One region of the Bradyrhizobium sp. TM239 genome, then DNA from elsewhere that is predicted to be linked to it. Evidence: predicted binding sites of a transcription regulator. Region 1 holds the regulator's gene; each other region holds the start of a gene.
What was found. Region 1 encodes PhoB, which activates phosphate uptake and scavenging genes when phosphate is short. Its sites were predicted from a motif close to TGTCATNNANCTGTCAT; they were not measured.
Positions count from the first base shown of each region.

Region 2: the regulator PhoB is predicted to act here: its motif matches at 2,701-2,717, upstream of phnC (phosphonate ABC transporter ATP-binding protein).
Region 3: the regulator PhoB is predicted to act here: its motif matches at 3,807-3,823, upstream of AABA84_RS18170 (YdcH family protein).

Region 1 covers NZ_BTIR01000011.1:2,257-9,241, reverse strand. Annotated here, with positions in the region: gene pstS (phosphate ABC transporter substrate-binding protein PstS) at 1-95, shown strand, start outside; gene pstC (phosphate ABC transporter permease subunit PstC) at 236-1,225, shown strand; gene pstA (phosphate ABC transporter permease PstA) at 1,230-2,081, shown strand; gene pstB (phosphate ABC transporter ATP-binding protein PstB) at 2,078-2,896, shown strand; gene phoU (phosphate signaling complex protein PhoU) at 2,908-3,624, shown strand; gene phoB (phosphate regulon transcriptional regulator PhoB) at 3,647-4,354, shown strand; gene AABA84_RS18530 (GcrA family cell cycle regulator) at 4,594-5,106, opposite strand; gene AABA84_RS18525 (aspartate aminotransferase family protein) at 5,563-6,771, shown strand; gene argF (ornithine carbamoyltransferase) at 6,771-6,985, shown strand, end outside.
Region 2 covers NZ_BTIR01000020.1:76,622-83,606, reverse strand. Annotated here, with positions in the region: gene AABA84_RS28610 (hypothetical protein) at 1-72, shown strand, start outside; gene AABA84_RS28605 (DUF1045 domain-containing protein) at 76-774, opposite strand; gene AABA84_RS28600 (alpha-D-ribose 1-methylphosphonate 5-triphosphate diphosphatase) at 793-1,986, opposite strand; gene AABA84_RS28595 (transferase hexapeptide repeat family protein) at 1,983-2,642, opposite strand; gene phnC (phosphonate ABC transporter ATP-binding protein) at 2,817-3,626, shown strand; gene phnD (phosphonate ABC transporter substrate-binding protein) at 3,689-4,624, shown strand; gene phnE (phosphonate ABC transporter, permease protein PhnE) at 4,698-5,582, shown strand; gene phnE (phosphonate ABC transporter, permease protein PhnE) at 5,579-6,427, shown strand; gene phnF (phosphonate metabolism transcriptional regulator PhnF) at 6,549-6,985, opposite strand, start outside.
Region 3 covers NZ_BTIR01000010.1:137,442-144,426, forward strand. Annotated here, with positions in the region: gene AABA84_RS18160 (sensor domain-containing protein) at 1-2,061, opposite strand, end outside; gene AABA84_RS18165 (NAD(P)/FAD-dependent oxidoreductase) at 2,264-3,367, shown strand; gene AABA84_RS18170 (YdcH family protein) at 3,541-3,720, opposite strand; gene AABA84_RS18175 (YdcH family protein) at 4,050-4,256, shown strand; gene AABA84_RS18180 (hypothetical protein) at 4,379-4,597, shown strand; gene AABA84_RS18185 (hypothetical protein) at 4,622-4,873, shown strand; gene AABA84_RS18190 (GGDEF domain-containing protein) at 4,870-5,595, opposite strand; gene purE (5-(carboxyamino)imidazole ribonucleotide mutase) at 5,737-6,225, shown strand; gene AABA84_RS18200 (5-(carboxyamino)imidazole ribonucleotide synthase) at 6,222-6,985, shown strand, end outside.

The DNA of each region.
Region 1 (6,985 bases):
GCGGCAAGGCGGCTGAAGAGCTCGACTACATCCCGATGCCCGAGGGCGTCGTGACCCTGATCGAGAAGACCTGGGCTGCCGAGATCAAGAGCTAAGGTGCTCCTGTCCCGGACGCCGCGCCGGGACCCGCAAGACTTCCGCTCCGGATCGGCGTGCGCCGCGTCCGGAGCGCGAGACCGACAAAAAGACTGACAACAAGCGTATATAACGGGCACAGGGGATCGGCGTGGCAGAGATGGCCGTTCAGAGCGATGTAATCGACGACGCCGGACCGTATGACCGCGCCAAGGCCTTGAGCGCGTTCAAGCTCGGCGACGTCACCTTCTACTGGATCACGCGGCTGTCCGCGATCTCGGTGCTGCTCATCCTCGGCGGCATCATCGTCTCGCTGATCGTCGGCGCGTTCCCGGCGATGAAGGAATACGGCTTCTCCTTCCTGTGGACGCAGCGCTGGGCGCCGTCGGCCGATCCGCCCGTGCTCGGCGCGCTCGGGCCGATGTACGGCACGCTCGTCACCTCCTTCATCGCGATGCTGATCGCCATTCCCGTCGGTCTCGGCATTGCGATCTTCCTCACCGAGCTCTGCCCGCAATGGCTGCGCCGCCCGATCGGCATGGCGATCGAGCTGCTCGCCGGCATTCCCTCGATCATCTACGGCATGTGGGGCTTCTTCGTGCTGGGCCCGTTCCTGGCCAACACCTTCCAGCCCTTCATGATCAGGATCTTCGACGGCGTCCCGGTGCTGGGCGCGATCTTCGCCGGTCCGCCGTCCTATCTCAGCACGTTCAACGCCGCGCTGATCCTCGCCATCATGGTGCTGCCCTTCATCACCTCGATCTCGGTCGACGTGTTCAAGACGGTGCCGCCGGTTCTGAAGGAGGCCGCCTACGGCGTCGGCTGCACCACCTGGGAAGTCGTCCGCAGCGTGGTGATCCCCTACACCCGCGTCGGCATCATCGGCGGCGTCATGCTGGCGCTGGGCCGCGCGCTCGGCGAGACCATGGCGGTGACCTTCATCATCGGCAACTCGTTCCGCATCTCCTCATCGATCTTCGCGCCGGGCACCACGATCTCGGCGGCGATCGCATCCGAGTTCGCCGAGAGCGACGGCCTGCACCAGTCCGGCCTGATCCTGCTCGGCCTCTTGCTGTTCGTGCTGACGTTCTTTGTGCTGGCCGCCGCGCGGCTGATGCTGATGCGGCTGGACAAGAAGGCGGGGAAGTAACGTCATGGCGCTCAATCCGATCTATTCGCGTCGCCGCCGCAAGGACATCGTCATCCGCGGACTCTGCTTCGCCGCGGCCGCCTTCGGCGTCACCTGGCTCGCGCTGATCCTGATCACGCTGCTCTTCAACGGCCTGGCCGGCCTCAATCTCGAGCTCTTCGTCGCGGATACGCCACCTCCGGGCTCGACCGAAGGCGGCCTGCGCAACGCGATCGTCGGTTCGATCATCATGACGGTGATCGGCGTCGGCATCGGCGCGCCGCTCGGCCTGTTCGCCGGCACCTATCTCGCCGAATACGGCCGCAACGACAAGCTGACCTCGGTGATCCGCTTCATCAACGACATCCTGCTCTCGGCGCCCTCGATCATCATCGGCCTGTTCATCTATGGCGCGGTGGTGGTGCCGATGCGTGGCTTCTCCGCGATCGCAGGCGCGCTCGCGCTCGCCGTCATCGTGATCCCGGTCGTGCTGCGCACCACCGAGGATATGCTGCTGCTGGTGCCGAATCCCCTGCGCGAGGCGGCCTCGGCGCTGGGCCTGCCGCGCTCGCTGGTGATCAAGCGGATCGCCTATCGCGCCGCGCGCTCGGGCCTCATCACCGGCGTGCTGCTCGCCACCGCCCGCGTCGCGGGCGAGACCGCGCCGCTGCTGTTCACCGCGCTGTCGAACCAGTTCTTCAGCCTCGGCCTGAACAAGACGATGGCCAACCTGCCTGTCACCATCAACAACTTCGTCCAGAGCCCCTACGCCTATTGGAAGCAGCTCGCCTGGAGCGGCGCGCTGCTGATCACGCTCACCGTGCTTGCCCTGAACATTGGCGCGCGCATCCTCGGCGCCGAGAGGACTGCAAAATGACCGACCTGTCCGTATCCATGAGTTCCAGCGCCCATCTGGCCTCGCAGCCGCTGCCGGAAGCCCCGGCCAAGGTGACGGTGCGCAATCTCAATTTCTATTACGGCGAGCACCACGCGCTGAAGAACATCAACCTGACGCTCGGCGCCAACCGCGTCACGGCGTTCATCGGCCCGTCGGGCTGCGGCAAGTCGACCCTGCTGCGCATCTTCAACCGGATGTATGACCTCTATCCGGGCCAGCGCGCCACCGGCCAGCTCATGCTGGACCAGACCAACATCCTCGACCCCAGGCTCGACCTCAACCTGCTGCGCGCCCGGGTCGGCATGGTGTTCCAGAAGCCGACGCCGTTCCCGATGACGATCTACGAGAACATCGCTTTCGGCATCCGCCTCTACGAGAAGATCTCGAAGTCCGAGATGGATGACCGGGTCGAGAAGGCGCTGCGCGGCGGTGCGCTGTGGAACGAGGTCAAGGACAAGCTCAACGCCTCCGGCCTGTCGCTCTCCGGCGGCCAGCAGCAGCGCCTGTGCATCGCCCGCACCGTCGCGGTGCGCCCTGAAGTGATCCTGTTCGACGAGCCCTGCTCGGCGCTCGATCCGATCTCGACCGCCAAGGTCGAGGAGCTGATCCAGGAACTGTCCGAGAACTACACGATCGCGATCGTCACGCACAACATGCAGCAGGCGGCGCGCGTGTCCGACAAGACCGCCTTCATGTATCTCGGCGAACTGATCGAGTTCGACGACACCAGCAAGATCTTCACGTCGCCGACCGACCGGCGCACGCAGGATTACATCACCGGCCGGTTCGGCTGAGGAGACGCAATATGGGTACCGAACATACCGCAAAGGCTTTCGACACCGACCTCCAGGAGCTCACCCGCCTGGTCGCCGAGATGGGCGGCATCGCCGAGCGCATGATCGTCGATTCCGTCGACGCGCTGATCCGCCGCGACGTCGCGCTCGGCCAGCGCGTCGTCACCATCGACGCCGAGCTCGACGCGTTGCAGAAGCGCATCGAGGAACGCGCCGTGCTCACCATCGCTCGCCGCCAGCCGATGGCGGTGGACCTGCGCGAGATCGTCGGCGCGATGCGTGTCGCGACCGACCTCGAGCGCATCGGCGACCTCGCCAAGAACATGGGCAAGCGCGTCGCCGCGCTGGAGACCGACTTCCATCCGCTGAAGCTGTTCCGCGGCCTGGAACACATGACCGACCTCGTGCAGCAGCAGGTCAAGTCGGTGCTGGACGCGTATGCCGCACACGATCTGCCGGCGGCGATGGCGGTGTGGAAGGGCGACGAGGAAGTCGACGCGATCTGCACCTCGCTGTTCCGCGAGCTCCTCACCTACATGATGGAGGATCCGCGCAACATCTCGTTCTGCATCCATCTGATGTTCTGCGCCAAGAACATCGAGCGGATCGGCGACCACGCCACCAACATCGCCGAGACCGTGTTCTACATGATCGAGGGCCAGGCGATGACCGACAAGCGGCCGAAGGGCGACATGACCACCTTCGCCACCACGATCCCGAATACCTGAAGTCTTAAGGAGCGACGACACCATGGGCGCACGCATTATGGTGGTTGAGGACGAGGAAGCTCTCACCGAGCTTCTCCGCTACAACCTCGAAGGCGACGGCTATGACGTCGAGACGGTGATGCGCGGCGACGACGCCGACACCCGCCTCAAGGAACACATCCCGGACCTGATCGTGCTCGACTGGATGCTGCCGGGCCTGTCGGGCATCGAGCTGTGCCGCCGGCTGCGGACCCGGCCCGACACCAAGCAGCTCCCGATCATCATGCTCACCGCGCGCGGCGAGGAGAGCGAGCGGGTGCGGGGACTTGCGACCGGCGCCGACGACTACATCGTCAAGCCGTTCTCGGTGCCGGAGCTGCTCGCCCGCGTGAAGGGCCTGCTGCGCCGCGCCAGTCCTGAGCGGCTCGCGACAGTGCTGGCCTATGGCGACATCGAGCTCGATCGCGACAAGCGCCGCGTGGCGCGCTCGGGCCGGCCGATCGATCTCGGTCCGACCGAATATCGCCTGCTGGAGTTCTTCCTGGAGCATCCCGGCCGCGTGTTCTCGCGCGAGCAGCTGCTCGACAGCGTCTGGGGCCGCGACATCTACATCGACGAGCGCACCGTCGACGTCCATATCGGCCGCCTGCGCAAGCTGCTCAATCTCGGCCGCGAGCAGGACCCGATCCGCACCGTCCGCGGTGCCGGCTACGCGCTGGACGACCGCTTCGCGAAGGCGGAGCAGGCGTAGGGTTTGCAAGCGCTGGATTTGGTGGGCTGTCGCCTCACACACAGCGTCGTCCCGGACAAGCGCCAGCGCAGATCCGGGACCCATAACCACAGGCAGTGATTTGGCGAAGACTCGGAGTGACCATCTCGCGCGACAACTGCGCCCTGTGGTTATGGATCCCCGCGTTCGCGGGGATGACACCGAGTTGGTTGAGGCGCCGTCGTGTGACGGCTGCCGTCTTTGCGATCAGCTAAATCCGCTCACCGCGGGCCCGGCTTCGCCGGTGCGCGCCGGCGATCCGCCGCCGGCTGATAGGCCACGCGCGAGTGCTGGGCGCAGTAGGGCAGGCCGGACAGCGCCCTGCCGCCGCAGAAGAAGAAATCCGGGCTGGAGGGATCGCCGACCGGCCAATGGCAGGTCGCCTCGTTCAGCTCGAGCAGCGACAGCCGCTGGCTCATCGGCACCACGTTGTCGTAGGTGACGGGTTCAGCCTCCACCTCGACCTCGAAGGCCTGCGCCAGCGCGGTGTTGCCGCGCGCAATGGGGCGGGTCACCCGCATCATGTGCTGCGCGGGACGCGCCTTGCGCGGCCGGGGCGCTGCCGATGAAGGGCTCTTGGCACGGCCGGACAGACCGAGCCTGTGCACTTTGCCGATCACGGCATTGCGGGTCACATTGCCGAGCTCAGCTGCGATCTGGCTGGCCGAAAGTCCGGCCTCCCAGAGCTTTTTCAGCTGCTCGACGCGATCGTCGGACCAGGTCAAAACCGTCATTGCACCCTTTCCCTCGCTACGCGCCAGCCATGCTGGGGCCTCGCAGCGATTGCCTAAGCCTTCAAAAACCCGTGCCGTCAGAATCCCTTAAGGCTCGCCGGGCGCGTGACTGACGCCCGAACGTTTACGCCGGTACATGAGGACTCTTGGGATCAGAACCGCTGCACGAGATGTCGTATCTGACAATCCAAACGCTACAATATGGCGTGACTCCCGCGCAAGAGTCCGCCGACTCGCTTCCACATGTTCCGTGGTGAAAACCCGCAAAATCGGCACCGCAAGACTACGGATTCAGCGTTTCGCGAGGCTTTCCGGGCGGCATTGACACCCGTCTTGCCAGGCATAAGATAGTCGCGCGTGCCGCCCTTAAAAGGCGGCACGTTTCGTTTTCCGGGCCGGTCGATGGTGCGTTGCGCAATGCACGCGTCACACCGTCCGCAACATTCAAGTGACATCATGACTAACAGCGCAGCGCCGCATTTGCTCCCCGTTTTCGCCAGAGCCGACCTCGGCTTCGAGCGCGGCGAAGGCTGCTGGCTGATCGCGACCAATGGCGATCGCTATCTCGATTTCACCTCGGGCGTGGCTGTGAATGCGCTCGGCCATTGCCACCCGCATCTGATCAAGGCGTTGCAGGAGCAGGCGACGAAGCTCTGGCACATGTCGAACCTGTTCCAGAGCCCGGATGGCGAGAAGCTCGCCAACCGGCTTTGCAACGAGAGCTTTGCCGACTTCGTGTTCTTCTGCAATTCGGGCGCCGAAGCGCTGGAGGGTGTGATCAAGCTGGTCCGCCATCATCACTTCTCCAAGGGTCATCCGGAACGTTATCGCATCATCACCTTCGAAGGCGCCTTTCACGGCCGTACGCTGGCAACGCTCGCCGCGACCGGATCTGCAAAATATCTCGAAGGCTTTGGCCCGCCCATGGATGGCTTCGACCAGCTGCCGCACGGCGACATCGAGGCCGTCAAGAAGGCGATCGGTCCGCACACCGCCGGCATCCTGATCGAGCCGATCCAGGGCGAGGGCGGCGTGCGCTCGGCAACGCCGACCTTCCTCAAGGCGTTGCGCCAGCTCTGCGAGGAGAAGGGCCTGCTGCTCGCCTTCGACGAGGTGCAGACCGGCATGGGCCGCAGTGGTGATCTGTTCGCCTATCGGCGCACCGGCGTCACGCCGGACGTGATGTCGCTGGCGAAGGCGCTCGGGGGCGGCTTCCCGATCGGCGCGGTGCTGGCAACCGCGGATGCGGCGGCCGGCATGGGGCCCGGCTCGCACGGCTCGACCTTCGGCGGCAATCCGCTGGCGGTCGCCGCGGCCAATGCCGTGCTCGACGTCATGCTCAAGCCCGGCTTCTTCGACCACGTGCAGAGAATGTCGCTGCTGCTGAAGCAGAAGCTTGCCTCCGTGATCGACCGTCATCCCGATGTCGTCAGCGAAGTGCGCGGCGAAGGACTTCTGATCGGCATCAAGGCCGTGGTGCCCTCCGGCGATCTCGTCGCGGCACTGCGTCACGAAAAGCTGCTCACCGTCGGGGCCGGCGACAATGTCGTGCGTTTCCTGCCGCCGCTGATCGTGACCGAAGCCGAGATCGAGGACAGCGTCGGGCGGCTCGAGCGCGCCTGCGCCGCGATCTCGTCCAGCCAGACCAAGCGGGCGGCAAGCTGATGAGCAAGTCCCCCAATAAAACTCCAAAGCACTTCCTCGATATCAACGAGCTGCCGCTGTCCGAGCTCAAGAACATGCTCGCGGCGTCCTCCGCCATGAAGGCGAAGCAGAAGGCGCAGCAGCCGGTCAGGCCGCTCGAAGGCAAGACGCTGGCGATGATCTTCGAGCGCCCGTCGACCCGGACACGCGTGTCGTTCGACGTCGCGATGCGTCA
Region 2 (6,985 bases), on a different contig from region 1:
GCAGTCTGGGCGGCCAGCCTCGTTCTGGTTGGCGCGGTGGCGCTCGCCTTGAATCTCGCGAGCTGGCGCTGAGGTCTACTGTGCCAGAGGCCACTCGTCGACGATGTGGAATCTTGCCGACGCGTCGTCCTGCCGAAACAGCGCGATGCGGTCGATCGTCAGCGTCTCGAGACCGAGCGTCGCAAACCGCGGCCTCAGCATCTCCAGGATCGGTCCGCGGCGCTCGGCATCCAGCCGCCCCGTCAGCGTCATGTGGAAGCGGAATTCTTCCATCACGTAAGGGTAGCCCCAGCGGTCGAGATAGTCGCGCTGCCGCTCGCTGAGTTTCTCGGGTCTGCGTCGCGCGCGATCGTCCGCCGACAGCGCGGCGCGGAAGGAATCGAAGTCGCGGACGCAATCGGCGGCGAGCCGCTGGAGCGCATCGACCGGCTCGGCTGGAATGACGGCGATGAAGCCGCTGATGGAATCCACGATCGGCCGGATCACGGGACGCGGCCGTGCCTTGCCGGCGAATGCGGCGCAGGCGGCCATCAGTTCCGCTTCGGTCCTGTCTGATGCGAGCGCCATCGGCGCCTTCAGCGTGGCGTGAAAGCCGTATTTGCGTGGATCGGCGCTGACGTCGCGCCAGTCCGGCGCGACATGCAGCGCATCATGCGGGAACGGCAATTCGTTGCCGGTGTAGGCATCGTAGCCGAGCAACTCGGCGCCGAAGCGGGACAGCGCGCTGTCACTGCCGGAGGCAAAATAGATCGCGTAGCGGGGAAAACCTGTCATCGCCTCAGCATAACCAATTTAGGCCGCGACGACAGCCTCGCGCGGCGTCGCCACAGCAGTGAGCAGCCGCGCCGCATCGGTGAGATGGACCAGCTTTCCGCCTGCGATCACCGCGATCAGCCGTGGCCGCAGCTTCACGCTGTCGTCGACCAGCAGAATGTCGGCGCGGCAACCTTCCGCGAGCACGCCGCGATCGGCAAGGCCGGTGGCACGCGCCGGGCCGGCGGAGACCAGATTCCAGGCTTCCGTCAGCGGCAGCACGCCGTCGGCGGCGAGGCGGAACGCGGCGAGCAGCTGCGCGGGATAATAATAGTCCGACGCCAGCACTGAGCAGAGCCCCTTGGCGATCATGTCGGCGGCCTTGGTCCAGCCGGTGTGGCTGCCGCCGCGCACGACGTTCGGCGCGCCGTAGACGATGGCATCGCCATGGCTTGCCGCCGCCTGCGCCGTCTCCTCGTTGACCGGAAACTCCGCGATATCAGCGCCGAGCTCTCGAAACTCCCGGCGCATCGCCGGCGTTGCGTCATCGTGCGAGAGCATCCGCACCTCGGCCGAGCGTGCTACGGCGGCCAGCCGCGCAACCGAAGCCGGCACCTCGTCGGCGCGCGAGACCACGCGTTCGACCAGCCGGTCGAATTCCTCCGCTGACAGCCCGGTGCGCTCCACCATGCGGTTGCGCTTGCGCGGCTTGGCCATGTCGGCGACGGTGCCGTCCATGTGGTCGTTGAAGGCGAACAGATCGACGCGGCCTTCGTCGAGCCACAGGCTGATCTCGGCCTCGGCGTCGAGATTGTAGGTCTCGTGCCGCAGGTGGAAGCGGGTGTCGGCGGCGAATTGCGGACGCTGCCGCTCGATGGCCTCCATCAGGCCGCGCGCATTGTCGGCGCTGCGCAGGCCCGGCTCCCACGAGCAGGTGGTGGCGTGAAACACGGTGGTGATGCCGTTGCTGATCGCCTGGCGATCGCTGTCGGCGAGCGCGACGTCGATCGGGAAGTCGACACCGGCGCGCGGCATCATCTGCCGCTCGAAGGCATCGCCGTGCAGGTCGACGATGCCGGGCAGCACCAGCAGGTTGCGCGAATCGATTGTCAGCCGCGCCCGGCCGCGAGAAGCATCGACCTCTGCAATGTCCGTTCCGGAGACGCTGAGTGAGGTCTCGACGAGCTCGGTGCCGATCAGGGCCCGGCCGCCTTCAAGGAAAATGTCTGTCACGCGACCGCGCTTCGTTTGCTGGTTGAGGAGCTTGCCCGTGCTTCGTATGCCGCAAGAAAATCTTCAATCCCGAGCTTGCGGAAATCGGGCAGGGCTTCACGCAACTTGTCGTGATCCCAGTCCCACCAGGCGAGCCGCGCAAGCCGTCCGGCGATCTCCTCGGAGAAACGCCGCCGCACGATGCGGGCCGGATTGCCGGCGACGATGGTGTAGGCGGGCACGTCCTTGGTGACGATGGCGCCGGCCGCGATCACCGCGCCGGTGCCGATGTTGCAGCCCGGCAGCACGATCGCGCCGTGGCCGATCCAGACGTCGTGGCCGATATGGACGTGATGCTGGCGCCGCCACTCGAAGAACTCGGCGTCGTCATTCTCGCCTTCGAAGTAGGCGCTCGAGCGATAGGTGAAATGCGCCTGGGTCGCGCGGTGCATCGGATGATTGCCGGGATTGATGCGCGTCATGGCCGCGATCGAGCAGAACTTTCCGATGGTGGTGTAGGTGATCTGGGCATCGTTCACGACATAGGAGTAATCGCCCATCGCCACTTCATGCAGGATGGTGCGCGCGCCGACCTCGGTATAGGCGCCGAGCCTGGTCTCATGCAGCTTGGCCGAGGGATCGATGGTCGGCTGGACCGAAAGAGTTTTGGCGGCCATGTTGCGTCCGGAAGTGCGAGGGCGGGCGTTCCTCTTCGAGCGGCTTGATGACAACGTCGTGACGCAGTGATGACAGGGGATGAGGTGTGTAGCATCGCCGCACTGCAACGCCCGTGTCACACAAGTGTCAAGCACGGGCGTTAGCGGTTGGCTCCAGCTAATCTGGAGTCCTGCATGCTGGTGGTGGAAGGTCTGACGTGTCGCTTCGGCGCGAAAGCCGCGGTGGACGACGCTTCGTTTCAAGTCTCCCCCGGCGGCTTCGTCGGTGTGATCGGACGGTCCGGCGCCGGCAAGTCGACGCTGCTGCGAACCATCAATCGTCTCGTGACGCCGACGCAGGGCCGCATCCTGTTCGATGGCATCGACGTCACCGCGCTGCGCGGCAAGGAGCTGCGGCAGTGGCGGGCGCGCTCAGCCATGATCTTCCAGCAGTTCAACCTGGTCGGCCGGCTCGATGTCCTCACCAACGTCCTGATGGGACGGCTTGCGACGATGCCGGCCTGGCGCTCGCTGTCGCAAGTGTGGCCCGAGCAGGACAAGGCGCTGGCGATGTCGGCGCTCGAACAGTTCGACATTGCATCGCTCGCCGCCCAGCGCGCCGACCAGCTTTCCGGCGGCCAGCAGCAGCGCGTCGCGATCGCGCGTGCGCTGGTGCAGCAGCCCGACATCATCCTCGCCGACGAGCCGATCGCCTCGCTCGATCCGCGCAACACCAAGATCGTGATGGATGCGCTGCTGCGCATCAACAAGCACTTCGGCATCACCGTGATCTGCAATCTGCATTCGCTCGATCTGGCGCGCAGCTATTGCGACCGCCTGATCGGCATGGCGCAGGGCCGGGTGGTGTTCGACGGCGTGCCGGCCGCACTGACCGACCACGTCGCGCGCGAGCTTTACGATCTCGAAGCCGCAGACGTCATGGGCACCAAGCCTGTCCCGGCGCCCGCGGGCGTCCCGGCACTTGGAACGGCGGCCGCCGCCTGAGCCGCGCCTGTTTGAGTTGCAAGTTTTTGCGTCAACCGACCCCAACCGATGAAGAGGGTATCATGATCACTCGTAGACTCGTTCTTGCCGGCGCCGCGGCGCTCGCCTTCGCCTCGTCGGCTTTCGCCGAAGACTGGAAAGCCAAATATCCCGAGCTGACCTTCGCGGTCATTCCGGCCGAAAACGCCTCGGGCGTCACCGAGCGCTGGGCGCCGTTCATGAACTATCTGTCCAAGGAATTGGGCGTGAAGGTCACGCTGCGCATCGCCAACGACTACGCCGCCGTCATCGAGGGCCAGCGCGCGGGCAACATCCACATCGCGAGCTACGGCTCGGCCTCGTTCGCCCGCGCCCGCCTGACCGGCGTCAAGACCGATGCCTTTGCCAACGACATCAACGCCGACGGCTCGACCGGCTATTACTCGGTGTTCTTCGTCAAGGCGAGCAGCCCCTACAAGAGCGTCGATCAGCTCAAGGGCAAAAACCTCGGCCTCGTCGACCCGAATTCGACCTCCGGCAACAACGTGCCGCGCTTCGAGCTGGACAAGATGGGCATCGCGGATGCCGACACCTATTTCAGCAAGGTCGTGTTCACCGGCAGCCATGAGAACGCGATGCTGGCGCTGGCGCAGGGCACGGTCGACGTCGCCGCCAACCAGTGGACCAGCGACGACGATTCGACGCTGGCGCAGATGCTGACCAAGGGCATGCTGAAGAATGCCGACGGCTCGGCGATGAAGAAGGACGACTTCCGCATCATCCACAAGTCGGCGCCGATCATCAACGGCCCCTACGCCTACAATTCCGACCTGCCCGAAGAGGCGAAGGCGGCGATCGCGAAGGCGTTCTTCGACGCGCCGGCCAAGGACAAGGCGGCCTTCGATCGCCTCCAGGACGGCCAGAAGAAGGGTTTTCATCCCGCCACCACCAAGGACTGGGATGGCACGATCGAGCTGATCAAGTTCGTCGATGCGCTGCGCAAGAAGAAGGCGTCCTGATTCTCTGGGACGACGCACTGGAGCCGGGTCGATGGACCCGGCTCTTTCTCTTTTGACGGGTCCTCTTTGACCAATGACCATCGCGGTTTCGATCCTCCCCGAGCAGCAATTGGCTGCGCTGAACGCCGCCTATGGCCAGGCGGTCGCGCGCAGGCGGCTCCGTCTCCTGCTTGGAGTTGTGGTGTTCGCCGCCGCGCTGCTTCTCGCCGCGGTCGGCGCGGAAGTGAATCTGCGCACGCTCTTCACCTATTTCGGCAATTTCATCAGCTATTTCGACCGCATCCTCACGCTCGACAACGGCCAGCGCGTCTGGACCGATGTCGGCGAGTGGCTCTGGGGCTGGCGCAAATGGCTGAGGATGCTGGGCGAGACGCTGCTGATCTCCTATGTCGGCACGTTGATCGGCGCGACCTTCGCATTTTGCCTGAACTTCTTCGCGGCTGAGAACACCTCGCCCGCACCCTGGCTGCGCTTCACGGTACGGCGCCTGCTCGAATTTGCCCGCACCGTTCCCGGCATCGTGTTCGCGCTGATCTTCGTGATCGCCTTCGGGCTCGGACCGATGGCGGGTGTGCTGGCGATCGCGATCCATTCCACCGGCGCGCTCGGAAAGCTGTTCTCGGAGATCGTCGAGAACGCCGACATGAAGCCGGTCGAGGGCATTCGCTCGACCGGCGCGAGCTGGCTGGCCTGCATGCGTTTTGCCGTCGTGCCGCAGGTGACCGCGGGCTATGCCAGCTATGCCCTGCTGCGCTTCGAGATCAACGTCCGCGAGGCCTCGGTGATGGGCTTCGTCGGGGCCGGCGGCATCGGCCAGGAGCTCGTCGTCGCGATCCGAAAATTCTACTACTCCGACGTCAGCGCGATCCTGCTCACGATCATCGTCACCGTCTTCATCATCGACATCGGCACCGGTTGGCTGCGCGGCCGCCTGTTCGGCAAGGAGGCGCGGACGTGACGAGGCAGCCAGCGGTCGACACGCGAGCGCTTCGCGCGCGCTACCCCGATGTGTTCGACCGGCCGGCCTCGGCGCGGCTTGCCACACCGGCGATGATCGTCGCGGCGTTCGCGATCCTGGTCTACGGCCTGGTCGATCTCGATTTCTCGCCGTCGCGGTTCTTCGCAGGTCTCAGCCAGCTCGGCTGGATCAGCCTGATGATGATCCCGCCCGATCCCGGCTCGTCGCTGCCAGTCTACCTGAAGGCACTCGGCGAGACGCTGTCGATTGCACTGCTTGGCACCACGCTCGCCGCCGTCTTCGCACTCCCCGTCAGCCTGCTGGCCGCGCGCAACGTGGTGCCGTCGAAGCTCCTGCGCTTTCCCGTGCGACGATTCCTGGATTCGATCCGCGGCGTCGACACGCTGATCTGGGCGCTGGTGTGGATCAACGTCGTCGGGCTCGGCCCGTTCGCGGGCGTGCTCGCCATTGCGGTGTCGGATTTCGGCGCGTTCGGAAAGCTGTTCTCGGAAGCGATCGAGGGCGCCGACCAGAAGCAGGTCGAGGGCATCCGCGCCTCCGGCGGCAGCGCGCTGCACGAGATCCGTTTTGGTCTGTTGCCGCAGGTCCTGCCCGTGATCGCGGGCCAGGTGCTCTATTTCATCGAATCCAACACGCGCTCGGCCACCATCATCGGCATCGTCGGCGCCGGCGGCATCGGCCTCCAGCTCGCCGAGCAGATCCGCGTGCTGGAATGGCAGAGGGTGTCGTTCCTGATCCTGATGATCCTGGTCGCGGTCGCCGCGATCGATTTCGTCTCGGGCAAGCTGCGCTTTGCGATTATCGGGCGCAGGGCGGTCGCCTGATCAAAGGTGCCGTAGGGTGGGTTAGCCGAAGGCGTAACCCACCACTGTTTATCTCCGCGGAGACAGAAGAGGTGGGTTACGCCTCCGGACTGCGCTTCGCGCAGCCCAAGGCTAACCCACCCTACTGCTCCACCAGAAACTCAACCCGCTCCGCCGCGAAGCGCGAATGCTTGGTCATCAGCGGCTTGCCGTCGAGATCGTGGTCGGTCGCATCGACCACCAGGATCGGTCGTCCCAGCGCCAGATCGAGCCGGGCGGCGTCGGTTGCGTCGACGATGCCGGCGGTGATTCGGGTCGCGCCGCGGCGATAGTCGCGGACGCCGTAATGTTCCAGCAGCTTCGTCATCGAGCGTGTCGCCGCGAACACGGCGCCGGCACCTGGAAATAATTCCGCCGACAGCCAGGTGGTGGAGACGCAGATCGGCGTGCGGTCGGCAAGACGGATCGCCTCGATCCGCACCAGCGGCGCGCCGGCCTTCAAGCCGAGCTCGCGCGCCAGCTCGCGGGTCGCGACATCGTCCGTGGCCTCGATCAACTGACCGCGCGGCTCGCGGCCGC
Region 3 (6,985 bases), on a different contig from region 1:
GGCCGGCGAGACCTGGCCGCGTACCGGATGCTGCCAGCGCGCCAGCGCCTCGAAGCCGATGATCTCGCTCTCGGCGACGCTGTGGCCGGCGGCCCCCTGCGGCTGGAAGGCAAGCGAGAGCTCGCCGTTCTTGATCGCCATCGACAGGTCCTGGTGCAGCACGCGGCGATCGCGGATCTGCTGGTCCATCTCGGGCTGATAGAGGCTGATCGTGCCGCGCGACTTCTGCTTGGCGCGGAACAGCGCAGCACCGGCATTGGCGAGCAGCGAAGCGCCATCGGCGCCATTGTGCGGGAAGATCGACATGCCGGTGGTCACGGCGGCGCGGACCGGCCGGCCGTCGATCTGGAAGTCCTTCGCGACGGCGTCGCCGATCTGCTGCGCCAGCGCAAGACCCGCGTCCGGCTGCTTGCCATCGATGATCAGGCCGAATTCGTCGCCGGACAGGCGCGCCACCACGCCGCCACGGGCGGAGTCCTGGAGGCGCTGGGCCACCTCGATCAGGAGCTTGTCGCCGAGCGCATGACCGAAGACGTCGTTGACCTCCTTGAGGCCGTCGAGGTCGACGCAGAGGACGGCGAACTCCTCGCCGGTGCCTTCGCAGGCCTCGATCATCTGGGTCAGCGCCTGAAGGAAGGCGGCGCGGTTCGGCAGATCGGTGAGGCCGTCGTGATAGGCCATGTGCGCCATGCGCGACTCGGTCTGCCGGCGGTCGGTGACGTCCTCGTGGGTCTTGATCAGATATTGCGGCTCGCCGGTATCGCCGAGCACGGTGGCGCGGCGGGTCAGGAACAGCCGCAGGCCGTCCTTGGTGGAGATCGGATGCTCCTCGGTGATCATCCCGCGTTTCTTGATCGCGGCCTCGTCGCGCGCGATGATCAGCTTGGCTTCCTTGGGGTTGAAGATGTCGGACGCGGTCAGGCCCGTGGCCTCCTCGCGCCGGCGGTTGAGGATCGTCTCCGCGCTGCGATTGGCGAGCAGATAGCGGCCGTCCTTGACCTGCTCGACGATCAGCGCCACCGGGATGTTGTCGACCACGAGCTCGAGGAACTTCTTGGTGCTCTCCAGCTCCTGCGACAGCGACCGGCGGTCGGTGATGTCCTCGAACACCAGCAGCAGAAACTCGGGCTTGTTGCTCTCGTTGCGAACCACGATCCGAATCGAGGCGACCATGCGCCGCTCGCCGCCGCGGTCGACCTCGAACTCGTTACGGAACTGGCCGTCCGGGGAGTTGAGCGCCGCCCGGTCGGTCGCCTCGATACTGGCTGCCGAGACCGGCGCAAACAGCTCGCGTGCGTTCTTGCCGACGGCGTGATCCCGCGAGAACCCCCAGAACCGCTCATAGGCGCTGTTGGCGAAGATGTAGCAGCCGTCCTCGATGTTCTTCGCGGCCACGCAGGCCGGCACATGGTCCAGCACCGATTCCAGGAATTGCTTGGTGGAAGCGAGCTGTCGCGACAGCTTGCGCTGCTCGCTGACGTCCAGATGCGTCGCCACCGAGCCGCCGTTCGGCAGCACGAAAAACTTCACCAGGATGGCTCGGCCGTCGGGCAGCTCGGTGATCAGGCCGTTGTGGCTTGCCGCCTTCTCGTAGAATTCGTCGTCGGAGATGCCGCCGAGCACCCCGCGCTTGCGCCGGAGCTTAAGAAGCTCATAGCCGTCCATATTGGCCCAGAGTTCCGACCGCATCAGGCCGTAGATCTCGAGATATCGGTCGTTGCAGAAGATGATGCGGCGCTGCGCATCCGTCATCACCACGCCCTGATTGAGATTGTTCATGGCGGAGGAGACGAAGGCGTTGCGCCGCAACTGCAAACGCCTGGTCCGGCGCAGCGAGGAATGGATCCACAGCACGATCGCGGCGAGGAACGCGCAGACGACGATGCCCGCGATCAGGACCTCCCAGACCACGTTGGGATCGAGCTGGCCGAGATAGCTCGGCGCGGCAAAGCTGTCCGACAGCGCAAAGGCGCGCGCGGGCGCAACCGTGCCGGCCAGGCACACAACGGCCTGCACAGCAATCGGAAGCGTGCTGCCCTCGTGCCAGTTCTTCTCAGCCATCAGCCACCCGCGATTTCAACGTCGGATTGTCTGGCTTCACGCGTTTGGATCGGGTAAACGCCTGTACGCGCAACAGAAAAATGTGACGTGAAATACGGCAATTGCCCTGACATGATAAATTCTTCCTTAACGGAAAACGGCCCCGCGCCATTCTTTCCAGGCCTGATGCCACCGGCGCTTCCAGCGGACATCCTGCCCAACCATGGATAGGGTCGATTGCGTCGTCATCGGAGCCGGCGTGGTCGGGCTCGCGGTGGCTCGAAAGCTTGCGCAGGCCGGACGCGAAGTCATCGTGCTCGAGGAGGCCGAGGCGATCGGCACCGTCACCTCCTCGCGCAACAGCGAGGTGATCCATGCCGGCATCTACTACCGCGCCGGGACCTGGATGGCGCGCATGTGCGTCGACGGCAAGCACGCGCTTTACCGCTACTGCGCTGAGCGCGGCATCCCGCACAAGAATTGCGGCAAGCTGATCGTCGCGACCAATCCAAAAGAGACCGAGAAGCTGCAATCGATCAAGGCGCATGCCGAGGCCAATGGCGTGCTCGACATGCAGCAGCTCACGGGCGAGGCGGCACGCGCGCTGGAGCCCGCGCTGGCCTGCGACGCCGCGCTGCTGTCGCCATCGACGGGCATCATCGACAGCCACGCCTACATGCTCTCGCTGCGCGGCGAAGCCGAGGAAGCCGGCACGGCGTTCGCGTTTCGCACTCCGCTGATCCGCGCCAAGGCGGCGAACGGCCTGGTCGAGATCGACGCCGGCGGCGAGGCGCCAATGACGCTGCAATGCAGCCTCCTCGTCAACGCCGCGGGGCTCTCGGCGACGAATGTGGCGCGCAACATCGACGGCATGCCGCTGGACCGAATTCCGCGCGCCTATCTCGCCAAGGGAAATTACTTCAGCTGCAATGCCAAGGCGCCGTTCTCGCGCCTGATCTACCCGGTGCCCGAACCCGGCGGGCTAGGGGTGCATCTGACGCTGGACATGGCAGGCCAAGCGCGCTTCGGCCCTGACGTCGAGTGGATCGAGACGATCGACTACGAGGTCGACCCGTCACGCGCCGAGCGGTTCTACCCGGCGATCCGCAAATACTGGCCGACGCTGCCTGACGGCGCGTTGATGCCGAGCTATTCGGGCATCCGGCCGAAAATCGTACCGCCCGCTGTGGCCACGCAGGACTTCCTGATGCAGGGCCCGCGCGATCACGGCGTCGCTGGCCTGATCAACCTGTTCGGCATCGAATCGCCGGGACTGACATCGTCGCTCGCGATCGCAGATCACGTCGCCGAGCTCGCAGACGTCTGAAGCGTTGTCGAGCGAAGCGGATACCGGTTCGCGTCGAGACAACGCGCTCAGACAAAAACTAAACACCGCGCAAACTTCTTTGCACGGTGCGGACCTTGCGGCAGGGATGAGCGCAAGAACTCTCACCCCTGCAGATAAGGGTACGATCAACTCTACGCTGTTTACGGGGGTTACTAGTGGAGCGTGTCGCCGTGCCTCAGACGCTCGATCTGGTCCTTGACCATCAACTTCCGGCGCTTCAACTCAACAATTTGCAGGTCGTCTGTTGAAAGGTGCACGAGGGCTTCGTGCAATTCGTTTTCGAGAAGTTTGTGCTTCCGCTCCAATTCAACGAGATGTGCCTGAATTGTCATTCGAAACCTCCTCGGTAGGGTTGAACCTCAGGATTCGATCCGGACAAGCAAGTCTACATCACCGATTCGTTCTGTCGATGGGTATCCGTCATCGCATCTTCATTTTTGAAAATTCATATGTAACGAAGCGTGAGTAAAGGAACCGCGCGGGAAAAATCCATGATATCAATGCGCTTGCGCAGCGTCGCGGCGATCAGCGGAAATATGTCGCTGGAGATCGGCAAACGGTGGTCGCAGATCGCTTGCGATCACGCCGCGCAAGGACGATAATTTCCACAGGGCATCCACAGCCTTAATTCCACGCCTATCGGTTTTCGGCCACCGCAGACATGACCAATGAAGACGAGCGTGAGCTCGAAGCCGAGCTCACCCGGTTGCAGCAGGAACACCGAGATCTTGATGCGGCGATCGATGCACTGCATCAATCGCCCGCCCCCGACCTATTGCGGTTACAGCGGTTGAAGAAGCGCAAGCTGTTGTTACGAGACCGTATCGCGTTCATCGAAGACCAGATCACCCCCGACATCATCGCCTGACCTGCGAGCCGGCTTTTCCTCGCGCGCATGAATCCGCTTGACTCGAAAAGAACAAAATAGGAACATTTGAGCACCCCCGCGCCCCCAGGAAACGCCCAGGACAACTGACAAGGACAATGCAGATGTCGACAGCCGCCCTTCTCGACAACAGCCATTATGAACAGGCCTGCGATCAGGCGATCGCGATGTGCGACGGTAATCTGCGCAGCACCATCAAGGCGCTGATCATGGCCAACGAATATCTGGAGGCCGAGCTGGAGGAATTGCAGGCGGCGATTTCCGCCGGCTGCATTCCGGACACCTCGCGCAGCAAGATGCGGAGCAAGAGCAGCGCCGCCTGAACCGTCAGCTATCGGAGCCGACCCATGCCCGACGTCACCTACTACGTTGCATTGCCCTTCCTGACCGACGAGGATGGATCGCCGGTGGCGGGTGCGGCCGAGGAATGTCAGACATCGGCTGCCGCCCTGCGTCGTGCGGAAATGCTGGCGCACGGCGCCGGCCATATCGGCGCCGTCGCGTTCAGCCGCAGCGGCGATCCCCTGACCGGCGAGTTTGGCGACGCCAAATTGCTGCGGAAATTCGGCAGCGTACCGCCAGATCTCAGCGCGCTTTAGCTGCCGAACAGCCTGATCCGCGGCTCGTGCCGCCGCTGTGCCTTGCGCACATACATGGCGGCATCCGCCTCCTCCAGGGCGCGGCCCGCGTCGGACTGCGCCCCCAGCAGCGCGACACCGGCGGAGGCGCCCGCGTTCACGTGCTGGCCGCGAAAGACAAAGGACAATTCGTCGACCGCCTGCTCGAAGGCGACCGCCTTCGCCTTGGCGTCGGTCTCGCTGAGATTCCAGAGCAGTAGCGCGAACTCGTCGCCCCCGAGCCGGCCGACCACGTCGGAGGCACGGACCTGCCGCGTCAGCGTGGCGGCAATCGCCTTGAGCACCTCGTCGCCGGCGCCATGACCGAACGAATCGTTGATCGGCTTCAACCGATCGACGTCGAGCACGATCAGCGCCCCACTGGCGCGGTAGCGCTTCATGTAGGCGATGGCGCGCGCGAGCTCGCGCTCGAAGCCGCGCCGGTTCGGAATATCCAGCAGGAAATCGGTGTCGGCCGCAGCTTCCAGTTCCGCGACCCGGCGCTGCGCCTCCTTGAGCTTGGTCCGCAAGCCCCGGATCGTCGTCCTGACGGCATCCTTGGCTCCATCATCGCCCGACGCGCCGCGCGTCGGCGGCCTCGCCGAACGCCTGGTCAGCCGTTTTGGGGCGGCTTTGGGTCGGCCGGCACTGGTTTTCCGGCCCTTTTTGGCCTTCGCAGCGCCCGCCCTTTTTGGTTTCTTCATGGGCATCCTGCTCAATGAAGGCTTGCGGGGATTCACCAAGACAGGATAGTGGATTCCCTTCTCCTTGCCACCGCCTTGCGAGCCGCCGGCCGGAACCGTTAATCTGGCCTATCTTTCTGTTTTTCGGGCACAATTAACGTCATGACCGCGCCGATCGCCATCATCATGGGAAGCCAGTCGGACTGGGACACGATGCGGCATGCCGCCGACACGCTTGCCGCGCTCGGCGTCGCCGCCGATACCCGCATCGTCTCGGCCCACCGCACCCCCGACCGTCTGTTTGCTTTCGCCAAGGGCGCCAAGGCCGCGGGTTACAAGGTCATCATCGCCGGCGCCGGTGGCGCTGCACACCTGCCCGGCATGGCGGCGGCGCTGACCGAACTCCCGGTGTTCGGCGTTCCCGTCGAATCCAAGACGCTCAAGGGCCTCGATTCGCTCTATTCGATCGTCCAGATGCCCGCCGGCATCCCGGTCGGCACCCTCGCCATCGGCAAGGCCGGGGCAACCAACGCCGCACTGCTGGCAGCGGCCGTCCTGGCGTTGTCCGACCCGGCCTTGGCCGATCGCCTCGCCGCCTGGCGCAAGGCACAGACCGAGGCGGTCGCCGAGCGCCCGGAGGACAAGGCGTGACCGACACCAGGCAGGTGAAGCTGAAGCCCGGTGACACCATCGGAATCCTCGGCGGCGGACAATTGGGCCGGATGCTGGCCATGGCTGCGGCGCGGCTCGGCCTGCGCTGCCAGGTGTTCTCGCCCGATCCGGACTCGCCGGCCTTCGACGTCGTATTGAATGCGACCTGCGCCGAATATGCCGACGTCGAAGCGCTCGAACTGTTCGCCAACGACGTCGACGTCATCACCTACGAATTCGAGAACGTGCCATCGGCCGCCGCGATGGTGCTGGACGCGCGCCGACCCGTGCTGCCCAACCGCAAGATCCTCGAGACCACGCAGGACCGGCTCGCCGAGAAGGATTTCGTGACGCGGCTCGGCATCGGCACCGCAGCCTATGCCGACGTCACCTCCGTGTCCTCGCTGCGCGAGGCGATCGCCCGGATCGGCCTTCCGGCCGTGCTCAAGACCCGCCGCTTCGGTTATGACGGCAAGGGCCAGGCCATCATCCGCGAGGGCGACGACATCGCCAAGGTGTGGACCAGCCTCGCCACCAAATCGGCGATCCTGGAAGCCTTCGTGCCGTTCGAGCGCGAGATCTCCGTGATCGCCGCACGCTCGGTCACAGGCCAGGTGGAGTGTTTCGACGTCACCGAGAACGAGCACCGCGACCATATCCTGAAGATATCGCGCGCGCCCGCGCCGATCCCGGCTGCGCTCGCCGAGGAAGCACGCAGCATCGCCGGAAAGATCGCAAGCGCGCTCGACTATGTCGGCGT